3 regions of the Shewanella mangrovisoli genome follow, and region 1 is predicted to be linked to each of the others. Evidence: predicted binding sites of a transcription regulator. Region 1 holds the regulator's gene; each other region holds the start of a gene.

Region 1 (4,686 bases):
GAGAGGGTGGGGTACTGGGCAGCGGCTAAGTCGCTGATAAGTTCCAGTACCTTTTTCTTACTGCCCGGAGTGGCGCAGGTCGTGCATTCCGGCCGCAGTATGGTACGAAGTTCCATTGCTAGTGTTTTGTTAACTTCTCTTTGTGTTTAATAACCTGACGATCAAGCTTGTCGATCAGGACGTCTATGGCAGCATACATATCTGCATGCTCTGAAGTCGCGAAGACTTCACCACCGGTGAGGTTGATTCTCGCTTCGGCAATTTGTTGCATTTTCTCAACATTGAGCACAACGTGCACATTATTGATCTGTTCGAAATGACGTTCAAGTTTTGAAAACTTTTCCTCAACATAAGCCCGTAACGATTCAGTAATCTCGATATGGTGTCCACTCAGGTTTATTTGCATATAAACGTCCTCCGATTTCCACTTTAGGCTATAAACTTTTACGCTGATTGGAAGGGGGAATAAGCATCGCCTCTCGGTACTTCGCAATGGTTCTGCGCGCAACGTTAATTCCCTGTTCTGCCAGAAGCTGCGCCATCTTGCTGTCGCTTAATGGTTTTTTCTGGTTTTCCGCTGCAACCAGTTTCTTAATGAAGGCTCTGATTGCCGTGGATGAGCACTCACCGCCATCATCAGTCCCGACGTGGCTTGAGAAGAAATATTTTAGTTCAAAAAGTCCCTTTGGGGTATGCATGTATTTTTGTGTGGTCACCCGTGAAATGGTGGACTCATGCATCTCTACCGCCTCGGCGATATCGTTTAGGACCATAGGTTTCATGGCTTCTTCACCGTATTCGAAGAAACCCTGTTGGTATTGCACTATGCAGTTTGCCACCTTGAGCAGTGTTTCGTTACGGCTTTCAAGGCTTTTAATAAACCACTTGGCTTCTTGCAGATGCCCGCGGATAAATTGGCTATCGGCTTGGCTTTTGGTGCTGCGCGCCATGGCTGCATATTGCTGATTTACATTGATTTTTGGCATGCAGTCCGGGTTTAACTCGACCACCCAGCGACCATTTTTCTTCGACACCGACACATCGGGGATGACATATTCTTCATCGACAGGGGTGATGAGCAAACCGGGGCGAGGGTTTAAGGTTTGGATGAGGGCAATGCTCTCGCGCAGATCATCTTCCTTAAGCTTGGTTTTACGCATCAACAACCTAAAGTCGCGGGCAGCGATCAGATCTAAATGATCTTTGATCAACATACGGGCGTTTTCGAGGTGTGGGGTATCTGGCGAAAAATGGGAGAGTTGGATAAGCAGACATTCGCTTAAATCCCTTGCGGCGACACCGACGGGATCGAAGTGTTGAATGCGCTTGAGTACGGCTTCGACTTCATCCAGTTCTATCTCGGGATTGCCCATGGCCTCGAGGATATCTTCAGTACTTTGAGTGAGATAACCTTGATCGTCAATGGCATCAATAATCGCGGTGGCGATGGCTAAATCGGTTTCAGAGAAGGGCGTGAGGTTTTTTTGCCATTCTAAATGTTCGTACAGGCCTTCACTGGTTTCCCCTTGGAAGGGCATGTCATCTTCACGGCTAGCGCCAGAACCTGAGTTTGGCGATGCGGTAAAGACTTCATCCCAAGTGGTGTCCATGGGGAGTTCTTCGGGCAGGGATTCTTTGGTCAGCGACTCGGCAATGTCTACGGTGGAATTATCTTGTTCCTGTGGCTGAGCTGTCGTTTCGCTAAAGTCGGTATCGGCGATATCTTGCTTACGTTCGGTAGGCGCGTCGAATTGCTCCTCTTCCAGCTCGAGAAGAGGATTAGAGTCTAAGGCTTGCTGGATCTCTTGCTGCAGTTCCAATGACGACAATTGCAACAGACGAATGGCCTGTTGAAGTTGTGGCGTCATGGTTAACTGTTGACCCAGTTTGAGCTGGAGTGACGCTTTCATGTTACCGCTGATCCCTACGTTATTATTTTGAATTTAGGCCGCTTGTTATCATATTGATGGCGCTTACTAAGCCAAAATTCAAGGCTAATTGGCTCTGTTTAAGTAACTATAGCCTGAATTGTTCACCTAAGTACACAGCCCTAACTTGCTGATTGTCTAAGATCTCTGCGGGAGTTCCTTCGGCAATCAGGTTTCCGTGACTGACAATGTAGGCATGTTCACAGACGTCTAAAGTCTCGCGCACATTGTGGTCTGTGATCAGTACCCCAAGGCCTCGGCTCTTGAGTTGTTCGATGATTTTCTTGATATCGATAACCGAAATCGGGTCGACACCGGCGAAGGGTTCATCGAGCAGAATAAACTTAGGATTGGCCGCTAAGGCGCGGGCAATTTCGACGCGGCGACGTTCACCGCCCGATAACGACATGCCTTGGCTATCGCGAATATGGGTGATATGGAACTCTTCGAGCAGATGTTCCAGCTCTTCTTCGCGTTGGTCGCGATTGAGCTCTTTACGGGTTTGCAGTACCGCCATGATATTGTCGTGCACTGTCAGCTTGCGAAAGATACTGGCTTCCTGTGGCAGGTAACCAATGCCTTTGCGGGCGCGCAGGTGCATGGGATCGGCGGTTAAATCATCATCGTCGATAAAGATATGGCCTTTATCGCTTTTGACTAAGCCCACGACCATGTAAAAGGTGGTGGTTTTACCCGCACCGTTTGGGCCGAGCAGGCCGACGACTTGACCCGTTTTGACCGTCAGGCTGACATCTTTCACAACCTGACGACTCTTATAACTCTTAGCGAGATTCTGTGCTTTTAAGGTGATTTGGGTCATTTAGAATCCTGTTTTTTCACAGGTTTGTCCGCAGGCTGATTCTTGAGTTCTTCCTGATAGTTGTCAGGTTGAATAATGGTAATCACGCGATCATCGCCGCTACCTGTGCTCTCAGCGATCAGTTTTTGCTGAATAATATCGTAACGGATGAGGTTACCCGTCACTTGGCTACCCGCTTGGTCTAGGGTCGCTGAGCCTGTTAAGGTCAGGGTGCGGGTCGCCATTTCGTAGCGAATTTCTTTGGCGCTAGCCGAAGCTGGGCGTCCATCGTCGAGAATTTGGCTGTAAGTCGCAGGGTTACCCGTTGCCACTAAAATCTTGCTGTTTTCCCCTTCGGCAGAAAATGCACGTAGTTGATCTGCATGGATTTTAATCGAGCCTTGGGTGACTTCAACCGGACCGAAGAAAATGATCTGATTGTTTTTAATGTCCGCAGTTTGGCTAACGGCTTTAATTTTCACTTCTTGCTGTAAGTCACCGACCTTGGCGAAGGCACTCATGCTGGTGATTAGCATTAGGCCGGCAAGTAATATGTTATTTTGCTTCATAGGTTCCTACTACCTGACTGGTCAATTGCACTTCCTGCGCGTTAAGGTCGGCATAAAGGCCTTGCCCTTGAATATTAAAATCTTTCCCTGTGACGTAAATGATGCGGTCAGAGGTCATTATCATAGTGTTGAGATCGAGTTCTAAAAAACTGGTGGACAATGTCTGTATGGGTTCACCAGGGCTGATGGCATCGATAATAACATTATTTTCTAATACAACCTTGCCGGTATCTTTGTTGAGTCGACCTTGGTCGGCTCGGATCTGCCATTTTGCTTTACCTTGGTCGGGATAGACAAGATAGACGGGCTCAGTAAAGTCGGTTTGGTTTTTCAGCTCATAGTGTTCCATGTGCTTTGCCGTGACGCGACTGTTAACTTGCCCTTGTTCATTAAACTCAATACTGCGCAGATCTTCGATAATGTAATCGGGTCTGTCACTGACGTTCAAGCTGTCATCCGTATCGCCACCGCGTTTTTGCTGCACTTGCCAATATAGCACCAGCGCAGTACCAAAAAAGGCGATAATGGCGAGGGTCACACGACTCATATGCTCATCCCATGGGCGGAAGTGAACTTGTTTTGGCTCAATAAGAGCAGATCCGTGAGTTCCCTGAGTGCGCCATGCCCACCATTTAAGTGAGTCACAAAATGGGCATGTTGACGGACATAGGGGTGACCATCGGCGACACAGACAGCCAAGCCGACCACATTCATCACCGGCAGGTCGACAATATCATCACCGATATAGGCGACTTCTTCTGGGGTGACATTGTAGAGCGACAGCAGCTCTTCATAGGGAACGAATTTATTATCCACGCCCTGATAAATATGGGTCACACCCAGCGCCGTCATGCGGTTTTCGACAATTTTAGACTGACGGCCAGTGATAACCGCCAGATTAAAACCACTGGTCAGTAACGAGCGCACGCCATAACCATCGCGGGTGTGGAAGGCTTTGAGCTCTTCCCCTGAGTTGCTCAAATAAATGCGGCCGTCGGAAAACACCCCGTCCACATCGCAGATCAGCAGTTTAATTTTTTGCGCCCTTTGCCAAACATCGTCGCTGATGGGGCCGTAAAAACCTTGCTGTGGCATTAAATCACTCCCGCTTTAACCATATCGAGCATATTGAGAGCACCGACAGGATGATGTTCTTTATCTATCACTATCAGGCCGTTGATATTTTTGGAATCCATCACTTGCAGCGCCTGCGCCGCTAAAACGTTTTCAGTAATTGTGACACAGTTTCGCGTCATCACATCGGCGATAGGCGTGGTGCGAAGGTTGACTTGGGCATCGATAACCCGGCGCAGGTCGCCGTCGGTAAAGATACCCACGAGTTTGTTTTGTTCATCGATAACCGCCGTCATGCCAAGGCCTTTCTTGGAGA
Region 2 (4,686 bases), 2.0 Mb from region 1:
GATTGCCATTGCGGCCCATTGTGCCCTTTGCCATGAGTGTCAATCGCAAGTCAGCCGCTTTACGGAACAAGCGGCAGAACTCGCCTTTTTAACGCCGAGCCAAACCACTGAACCTGCTTTTATCAGCGAAACCGATACCGCACAAGATGACGCCTGGCAGCAAATGTTGTCGCATATTATGGACTTGCCAGAAGCAACGCCAACTGAAAACGACTATCTCACCAAAGCGACGGTTTCCCTAAATCATAAGCATGTGCGCTATGAGATCCCTACAGTCTTTCGTCAACATATCGCTCATCCGTGGCAGCAGATTGGTAAAGTCAGCCGAATGCGTTTCGATGTGAATGAAAGCCACACCCGCGCCAGCCTATTGCATATCGACGCCTTAGGTGAGATCCCGCAGCATACCCATAAGGGATACGAACTAACCCTGTTATTGGCAGGAGAATTTTCGGATCTCAACGGGCAGTATGTTCCCGGCGATTTCATCATCTTAGATGGCAACACGCATCATTCACCCAAAACCCAGTCTGGGTGCCTCTGCTACACAGTATTAGATGCGCCTTTATATTTTACCAAAGGGCTCAGTAAATTATTGAATCCCATTGGTGAGCTGATTTATTAATCTCGCAGACATTTAAAATAAGCTAGCAGAGTGGATAACCGATAAACGCAAAATTACAACAAAACACAAACAAACTTATTTCCCGCTGAGTAAAAAATAAACTTGCCAGCGGGAATTTTGCTGTTATACTGCCCACCGTTTTGAGAAGTATCTTGTCGTTATCCTTTTTATATCGGTTCGTCAATTCGCGTAAGCAATGACAAAAACGATCCTCACGAAGAAAGCCTACTACAAGTAAGTCCCACAAAAATAATGAGTTAGTGATTTTCTGCATCGACTCAAAAACAGTGAACTATTTAATTAAACCAATGTCATAGTATTGTCACTTTGCTATGGTCAACTGGGCTAATTGAGATATTCCATTGACATAATCGCTGATATGCATTAGTTATCAATAAGGCATCTCTTGATTAATGCTCATGGAATGGGTAACCTCAAGACTCATTAGTATCATCTTTCGCAATTATGCTAAGGATATTTTATTGTTATAACTTACTCACCTAAGGGTGAATTGAATTAAAAGGAGTGTGGCCTATGTCATACAAAATTAACGGACATGAAATCACAGTGAACTTCCCTGTAGACTCTATTTCAGTTAACAAAACATCCATTGCTTTTACCGATAGACAAGGTAAAAACAAACAGACTTTTTCAAAGCGTACCGAAGCCTTAAACTTTATGAAATGGCTATTGTCGGCAAATAAATAAGTCTCATGGTGTACTCCTGAGAGTACCCAAAACGGTGTTTAGGTTTATTCGGTTCCCATTTTCCTCGCCATACCGAAGCCTAATGACCGAAATAGATAGCCCAATATCACGATTTGCTATCCCCTTACGTCGAATGACGAACTCGTTTGGTTCAGGCGGTATCTAGCTCACACAGATACGTGCCGAACCAAATGTGTATTCCACTAACCTAGATCAAATTAATCTGCATTTTCCCCTGCTAATATAATCACTCACTCAGTTTGTGAATGTATTTTCTATGTCAAAACCCGATACTAAAACGGCTATGCTGACCTTAATAACCCAGATTAAACAGGTTATTCCGCTCAACTTAGATGAAGCGCAAATGTGCCAAGGTGAGTGTTTAGGCTGTTCTAAAAAAATGCTGGAAATGTTGGATGCTGAAATAAGCTACTGGCAATATTCAACCGATACGCCGGGATTGAAAGATCTTAAACATCTAGAAAAGATAGCCACACGCGCCCACAAAATATTAAAGCGCAATAAGTTAGTTGGCTAAACGCTATCCTGCATCACCCTCACCGTATTTTCGTCTGTATCTTGGCAACATGGTTTGATTTCCTAATAGCCCACCCTGATGAATATAGAGAATGGAGGCATGTTGCTCGCGCCGTAAATAATCCTCTAACACCATAAAGCCTAAGGGATCGTAGAGTAATTCAAATTGCACACCGCTGGCACAGAGTCGTTGCCACATGGCATAAAACTCAGGATAGAGTTTCCCAAAATGGTATTTCTTCCCCACATTCAAAATCTGTGGATGTTCAGCAGAGTTGGGATTTAACTCATAAAACTGCTGCGTTAAATATTCATCGCCGCCGACAACGGCGCAGGTAAGCACTCGAATATTCAATTGCTGACGCACAAAATACTGATTTAAAAAAAGCGCCGTCGTACCTGTACCTGCGGGTAAAAACACCTTGAGATCGGAAATATGCTGAGACTCGGCCCAAGCGGCTATTTCGGCGGCTAACTGACTGACGCCATATTGCGCATACTGGCAGCGCCCGCCCTCGGGAATAAACAAAGCCTTAGGCTCAGCAGGCAAGACTTGCTGCTCAATATAGTCATGGCAAATCCAATTAGGCTCACGATGAAGAGAAGGATTGGCTGCAATCAGGCTTGATAAATCAATGACACGCGTACCATTAGCAATAGCAGCGGCATAGTTGCCCGTCGGCAATGTGCGGACATGGCTAGCGATATGATCAACATAAAAATCGCACTGCCAGCCCTTTAGCTTGGCGAGCGCCGACAGAGAATACAACGAGTTAGCCTGCGCAGAGCCATGACCAATCAGCTTAGTCACACCAGTAAACTCATGATCTAGAAAATAGGCAAACTTACGCGCTTTATTGCCACTAAACGCAGGATGCAATAAATCGTCTCGCTTGAGAAATATCTCGCGCCCGGCAAAGGAAAAAGACTCTACTGGACTCTTAGAGAGCAAGCTTTGACTCAACTGGCTATTGGCTAACATGAATACACTCGAAGGAAACAAGGCCGTTAGTGTACCGCGAGCTTGTCTACATCGTCCGTAATTATTAAGCATTTTCGCGAAAATCTAGCATTTTTTACAACGTCACACAGTCATCAACATAAACATCTTATTGATAAATAATGAAAAATATTTTGGCACAATTCTCGCTTACACCATTTAAGTATCAATTAATGATCCTGTGTGTTGGCCAACATCATTCCAACACAGATTTAAAATGAGTTAAGGAGTATTCAATGTCGCTTTTACGGTTAATTTTCAATATCGCTTGGTTTGTCCTTGGTGGATTTGTGATGGGACTCGCCTGGTGGCTCGCGGGGATTTTGTGTTTTATCAGTATTATTGGTATTCCCTTCGGCCGAGCCTGCTTTGTGATTGGCGAATTGACCTTCTGGCCCTTTGGGCAGGAACAAATGAATCGTCGCCATTTAACCGGACGTGAAGATTTAGGCACTGGCGCCTTTGGCATGGTAGGCAATATTATTTGGTTCTTGCTGTTTGGGATTTGGTTGGCCATAGGTCATTTAGCCCATGCCCTCGCCTGCTTTGTGACGATTATTGGTATCCCCTTTGGGATCCAACATATCAAGCTGGCGCTATTAAGCCTGACGCCGATCGGGCAAACCATAGTAGCGAAAGCGTAATAACCACAGTAGCGAAGGCGTAGTAATCATAGTCGCTAAAGCGTAGTAATCATAGTCGCTAAAGCGTAAGGCAAATCACTCAGCACTACTCTACGTCAGTAGGTAGTGCTGATAAATAGTTTGGCAGTGACTGCACTAACCTTGCCTCATGAAAGGCGGTTTCCTCATCGAGCAAATCGCCACAATCTGCAAACGACGCACTCCCATCCCCTTGCTCTAGGCTTATGATTTCGAATAGATAATGCGCCAGTTTAGCTGGCGCATCTATGGTGATGTCATGACCACAATAGGCCAAGACAACCAAGTCGACCTTAAACTGTTGTGCTAATGCCCTGCTGGTTTGAATATTCACTAAGGCATCACGATCACCCGATAAAATACTGACGGGCACAGTTAAAGACGCTGGGCAGCGATAACGAAACGCCGCCCACAACTGACGACATGCATTGCTGAAAAATGGCGTCGACTCGTGGCGATATCGGCTCCAACGCTCAATCAAGGCAATATCGCGCCGATGGCGATAGCTGGTTAAGCGGACAATCGTCGATTCGATGGGATTAAGCTGTCGACCACGGCAACGATTGAGCCAAGCACGCAGAGCATTCAATCCATTAAATCGTTGATACCAGGGCGATAAGTTAGCCGCGCTGCTATTCAATACAAATAGGTGCTTTATCTGCTCCGGGCGCTGCTTAGCCATTTCCATGGCGAGCATGCCGCCCATCGATAAGCCCAGCAGATAAAAGGCTTGTCCCGCTAATTGCTCATCCAATTGTTGCCATACCGAGCTGGCATATTCAGCGATAGTTAAAGGGCTGGCTTGGTGAGTGAGGATCCCATTGCCGGGCAAGTCAGGGGTGAACACTCTGCAACCCTTTTGCCTTAACCTTTGGTCAAAGCCATTCCAATGGCGTTGATCCCGCATTAAGCCCCTGAGTAATACCCAAGTTGTCATCAAAAACGCTCCCGATACCAAAACTGCTGCGCACTCTGTGTAAGTTGTGTGAGATGTTCGGGCGTCAGCCCTTCTAATTCCCGTGCATACGCCGCCTCCATCAAGAACTGCATCAGTACTGTGTGCCGACGTAAAATCCTGTGGTGTCTGTGTGTTTTTTGCGGATTAAAAAACCCCGCAAAATTAAATATTTGCCTTGGATTTTTTTTAATCCATG
Region 3 (4,686 bases), 450 kb from region 1:
TGACTTGGAAAGTCATGGTCAGTGTTGGTTCGTCAACTGACAGTGGTGGCAGCGCTTCAACATTACCTGCGGCACACACAGTGTCAGAAATCTTCAGCTCACCTAAACCGGTAATCGCTACGATGTCGCCAGCGTTTGCTACGTCAACTTCGGTACGCTCTAAGCCCATGTAACCTAATACTTGGCCCATTTTACCGTTACGAGTCTTACCATCGGCGCCGATCACGGTCACTTGTTGGTTAGTCTTGATGCTACCACGCTTGATGCGGCCAACACCGATAACACCCACGTATGAGTTGTAATCGAGCTGAGAAATTTGCATCTGGAATGGACCTTCAGCGTCAGCTGCAGGTGAAGATACTTTTTCAACGATAGTTTGGAACAGTGGCGTCATATCTGTGCCAACTTCATCCGGATCTAAGGTTGCGAAGCCGTTTAACGCAGAAGCGTAAACCACTGGGAAATCTAATTGCTCGTCAGTCGCACCTAAGTTGTCGAACAGGTCGAATACTTGGTCGATAACCCAATCAGGGCGAGCACCAGGACGGTCAATCTTGTTGATAACAACGATTGGCTTTAAGCCTTGGGCAAACGCTTTCTTGGTTACGAAGCGAGTCTGTGGCATTGGACCGTCAACGGCGTCAACCAGCAGTAATACTGAGTCCACCATAGACAGTACGCGCTCAACCTCACCACCGAAGTCGGCGTGGCCAGGGGTGTCTACGATGTTAATGCGGTAGTCGTTCCACTTGATGGCAGTATTCTTTGCCAGAATCGTGATCCCACGTTCCTTTTCAAGATCGTTGGAGTCCATCACCCGCTCAGTAGCTTCTCCCCGGGTTGCAAGGGTTCCTGATTGCGACAGCAGCTTGTCAACCAGGGTCGTTTTGCCATGGTCAACGTGCGCAATAATGGCGATGTTACGTAAATTCTCTAGCACGGATAAACCTCTTACCATCAAACAAAAATAGGGATATTTCAATATTCGTTATAGCAATCTACGTTGAGTCGCCATAAAAAAGCGTGACATTCTACTCCAGAGCGGCCTCGCCGCACAGGATTATTTTTGAACACTTATAAAACAATTTTTTGAGCACTGTGCTCAAAAGGTACTCTCTCGCCCGAGTCAAATAGCCTAAATGCACCGTTAATGCGCAGGCAATTCGCCAGTTTATCTTGTCATCAACTAAGCTAAGCAGCTGAATTCACTGTTTTTCACTCTGCGCTACTTTTGCCGCTCGGCCCAAAGCCGCCATAAGTATAGTCAATCCACGCCATCAAGCCGTGACGCGCCAGAGTGAGCAGCGAAATAAGCCCGGCTGGCGCCATTTAGCGATTTCAGCGGATAACTTTGGCCTCAGTTTCAACAAACTCTATTCCCCATTGCGAACAACGATTTTAATGCTTTGATAATTAAAAGTTATTCAATATATCCAACCATAACTGTCTCGCGAAAAACAGCTTAGGTTGCCACAGTTTTGTGACATTATTGCGTGCGATTGAAATAGTGAGCTTGCACGGTTATCTCACCTCACTAATGTGCTAGATTCATGTGCTTTGTTTGGTTTCGAACGCTGTCAAAAGCCAGAATTGAGATATCAATCCAGCTTGTCCATGAGCTTAATGGGCCGACGAGTTCGGGATAAATGGGCGTAGCGAGATTGCACTCAAATACCGTGCACTAAAATGGTGTTGTAACGGTGCGCACCAAAATGGATTAATGCACCAAAATGCCACATACAAACGCACCAATATAGTGCAGAACTGAGTAAATTGTTGTGTACTAAAATATATAGCCTTTTATTATCAACATCTTAAATTGTTGGCATAGATATCGCTATATAGCTTGTAAGTTTGGCTCAAGCGCGACTTGAGTTAAAAGATTATAGAAGGGACATCCCTTTACCCTACCGGAGACTTGAGAATGTCAGTTGAATCAGTTTTAAAGCAACTTGAAGAATTAGAAGTTAAGTTTGTTGATTTACGTTTTACCGACACCAAAGGTAAAGAGCAGCACGTATCTATTCCTGCTCATCAGGTAGACGCTGATTTCTTCGAAGACGGCAAAATGTTTGACGGTTCGTCAATCGCTGGCTGGAAAGGCATTAACGAATCAGACATGGTACTGATGCCAGACCCAACCACGTTTGTATTAGACCCATTCACCGAAGAAACCACTGCACTGATCCGCTGTGACATTCTCGAGCCAGGCACTATGACTGGTTATGACCGCGACCCACGTTCTATCGCGAAAAAAGCGGAAGAATACTTACGCTCTACCGGTATCGCTGACACTGTATTAGTTGGACCAGAACCAGAATTCTTCCTGTTCGACGACGTACGTTTCGGTACTGACATGTCTGGTTGTTTCGTGAAAATCGACGCTAAAGAAGCGGCATGGAACTCTGGCACTAGCTACGAAGGTGGTAACACTGGTCACCGTCCATTCGTGAAAGGCGGTTACTTCCCAGTAGCTCCTGTTGACTCATCACAAGACTTACGTAGCGCTATGTGTTTAGTGCTCGAAGAAATGGGTCAAGTCGTTGAAGCTCACCACCATGAAGTGGCGACTGCGGGTCAAAACGAAATCGCAACTCGCTTCAACACTCTGACTAAGAAAGCGGACGAAATCCAAATTCTGAAGTACGTAGTACACAACATGGCTCACGCCTACGGTAAGACTGCGACTTTCATGCCTAAGCCAATCGTTGGCGACAACGGTAGCGGTATGCACGTTCACCAATCTCTGTCTAAAGACGGTGTGAACCTGTTCGCAGGCGACAAATACGCTGGTTTAAGTGAAACTGCACTGTACTACATCGGTGGTATCATCAAGCACGCTCGCGCGCTGAACGCTTTCACTAACCCAAGCACTAACTCTTACAAGCGTTTAGTGCCACACTTCGAAGCGCCAGTGATGTTAGCTTACTCAGCACGTAACCGCAGCGCTTCAATCCGTATTCCAGTTGTACCAAGCCCTAAAGGCCGTCGTATCGAAACTCGCTTCCCAGATCCACATGCAAACCCATACTTAGGTTTCGCAGCACTGCTGATGGCGGGTATCGACGGTATCCAAAACAAGATCCATCCAGGCGAAGCTATGGATAAAGACTTGTACGATCTGCCAGCGGAAGAAGCGGCTGAAATCCCACAAGTAGCGACTTCATTAGAAAACGCACTTGAGAACCTGCAAGCTGACCACGAGTTCTTAACTCGCGGCGGTGTATTCAGCGAAGATTTCATCCAATCTTATATTGCACTGAAATCTGCAGAAGCTGAGCGTGTAAGCCGTACAACTCACCCATTAGAGTTCGAGATGTACTACAGCCTGTAATGGCTAACGGCATCGATTAGCTGCACAACATCTAGCAGCCCCGACAGTCTTCTGTCGGGGCTTTTTTATCTCTATCGCTCTGTGATTCCTAATTATTCCCCCTGCATATTCGACACCTCTACATATAAACCCTAACCTCTCGCTGTTATTTGTCCATTTGTTATCGACTGGTGATGTAGGACGCGTAAAAAGTAAAGGCTTTGTAAATTCAATTAAGAACGATTCTTGATTACAACTATAATAATGCGTCTTTTTTGGAGCCAAACACGGAATACTCTCCATTCATATTCAGTTAGCGCATTGAATTCAAAACATTAAAAACGCTTTCTGGGTCGCGAGAAAATGTCACCACAGTGCTGTCCTTTTGGCTTCTCATGTACCTGTTGTTTTGATGGAGAATGCTATGCCTAAGTCTATGGGGCCGATAAGCCTAGTCGCCGCCGCAGTTATCTGCCAACTGGGGCTTATTAATGTGGCAACAGCCACTGAAAACGAGATGGAGCGCATGGTGGTCTCCGCAACCCGTTCACCGACCCAAATCAGCGATCTCTCCAGCACTGTGTGGATCATTGATGAAGCCAGCATTCGCGAGCAAACCGATAGCGGCAAAGGGATTAAGGAAATGCTCGCCGCCTTAGTGCCGTCGATGGATGTGTCCAGCCAAGGGCGCACCAACTTTGGCCAGAATATTCGCGGCCGCGCCATGGTGGTATTAATCGATGGCGTGTCGATGAACACCTCCCGCAGCATTAGCCGTCAGCTAGACAGTATCGATCCATTCAATATTGCGCGCATCGAAGTACTGGCTGGCGCGTCGGCTATCTATGGTGGTGGCGCACTGGGCGGTGCCATTAATATCGTCACTAAAAAAGCGGCGGACAGCAGTGATACCTTCGAAGCCGAAGCAGGATTTAAGTCCGGCTTTAATAGCAGTGATGATTTAGATTATCGCACCGCGCTGGCGGTTACCGGGGGCAGCGATTCTGTTAAGGGGCGCTTCAGCGCCGCTTGGCAGGAAAACGGCCAGTGGTTTGATGGCAGTGACAATCCTGTGATGCTGGATATTTCCCAAACCGGAATGCAGTACACCCAAGGTTATGATTTGATGGCGAATATGGATTGGCAGCTTGCCAATGACGCCAGCCTCAGCGCCATGGCGCAATACTATCGAAATGGTTCAGACGAAGAACATGGCCTGTATATGGGTGAGAACTTCTCCGGTGTCACGGGCGATGCCTCAGTGCTGGAAACCCGTAAAGGATTGGACGCTGACCGCAGCCCCGCCACCGAGCGCACTTTACTGAATCTGTCCTACTCCCAGGATGAGTTTCTGGGTCAAACCCTGTATTTAC

Evidence for each region. The regulator sigma-54, encoded in region 1, starts transcription at its own class of promoters, with help from an activator protein. The targets are predictions, from matches to a motif close to GTTGGCACGNNNNTNGNNT.
Region 2: K0H60_RS12425 (YccF domain-containing protein) is a predicted target of sigma-54. The motif match lies at 3,004-3,022, and genes of this name have one in related genera.
Region 3: glnA (glutamate--ammonia ligase) is a predicted target of sigma-54. The motif match lies at 1,822-1,840, and genes of this name have one in related genera.

Annotation. Positions count from the first base shown of each region.
Region 1 is NZ_CP080412.1:831,465-836,150, forward strand. Features, by position in the region: gene ptsN (PTS IIA-like nitrogen regulatory protein PtsN) at 1-116, opposite strand, end outside; gene hpf (ribosome hibernation promoting factor) at 119-406, opposite strand; gene K0H60_RS03680 (RNA polymerase factor sigma-54) at 435-1,910, opposite strand; gene lptB (LPS export ABC transporter ATP-binding protein) at 2,017-2,748, opposite strand; gene lptA (lipopolysaccharide transport periplasmic protein LptA) at 2,745-3,296, opposite strand; gene lptC (LPS export ABC transporter periplasmic protein LptC) at 3,283-3,843, opposite strand; gene kdsC (3-deoxy-manno-octulosonate-8-phosphatase KdsC) at 3,840-4,391, opposite strand; gene K0H60_RS03705 (KpsF/GutQ family sugar-phosphate isomerase) at 4,391-4,686, opposite strand, start outside.
Region 2 is NZ_CP080412.1:2,815,475-2,820,160, forward strand. Features, by position in the region: gene K0H60_RS12405 (ChrR family anti-sigma-E factor) at 1-625, shown strand, start outside; gene K0H60_RS12410 (hypothetical protein) at 1,160-1,333, shown strand; gene K0H60_RS12415 (hypothetical protein) at 1,611-1,871, shown strand; gene K0H60_RS12420 (1-aminocyclopropane-1-carboxylate deaminase/D-cysteine desulfhydrase) at 1,875-2,822, opposite strand; gene K0H60_RS12425 (YccF domain-containing protein) at 3,107-3,514, shown strand; gene K0H60_RS12430 (alpha/beta fold hydrolase) at 3,600-4,469, opposite strand; gene K0H60_RS12435 (M14 family metallopeptidase) at 4,469-4,686, opposite strand, start outside.
Region 3 is NZ_CP080412.1:385,160-389,845, reverse strand. Features, by position in the region: gene typA (translational GTPase TypA) at 1-940, opposite strand, end outside; gene glnA (glutamate--ammonia ligase) at 1,925-3,334, shown strand; gene K0H60_RS01815 (TonB-dependent receptor) at 3,738-4,686, shown strand, end outside.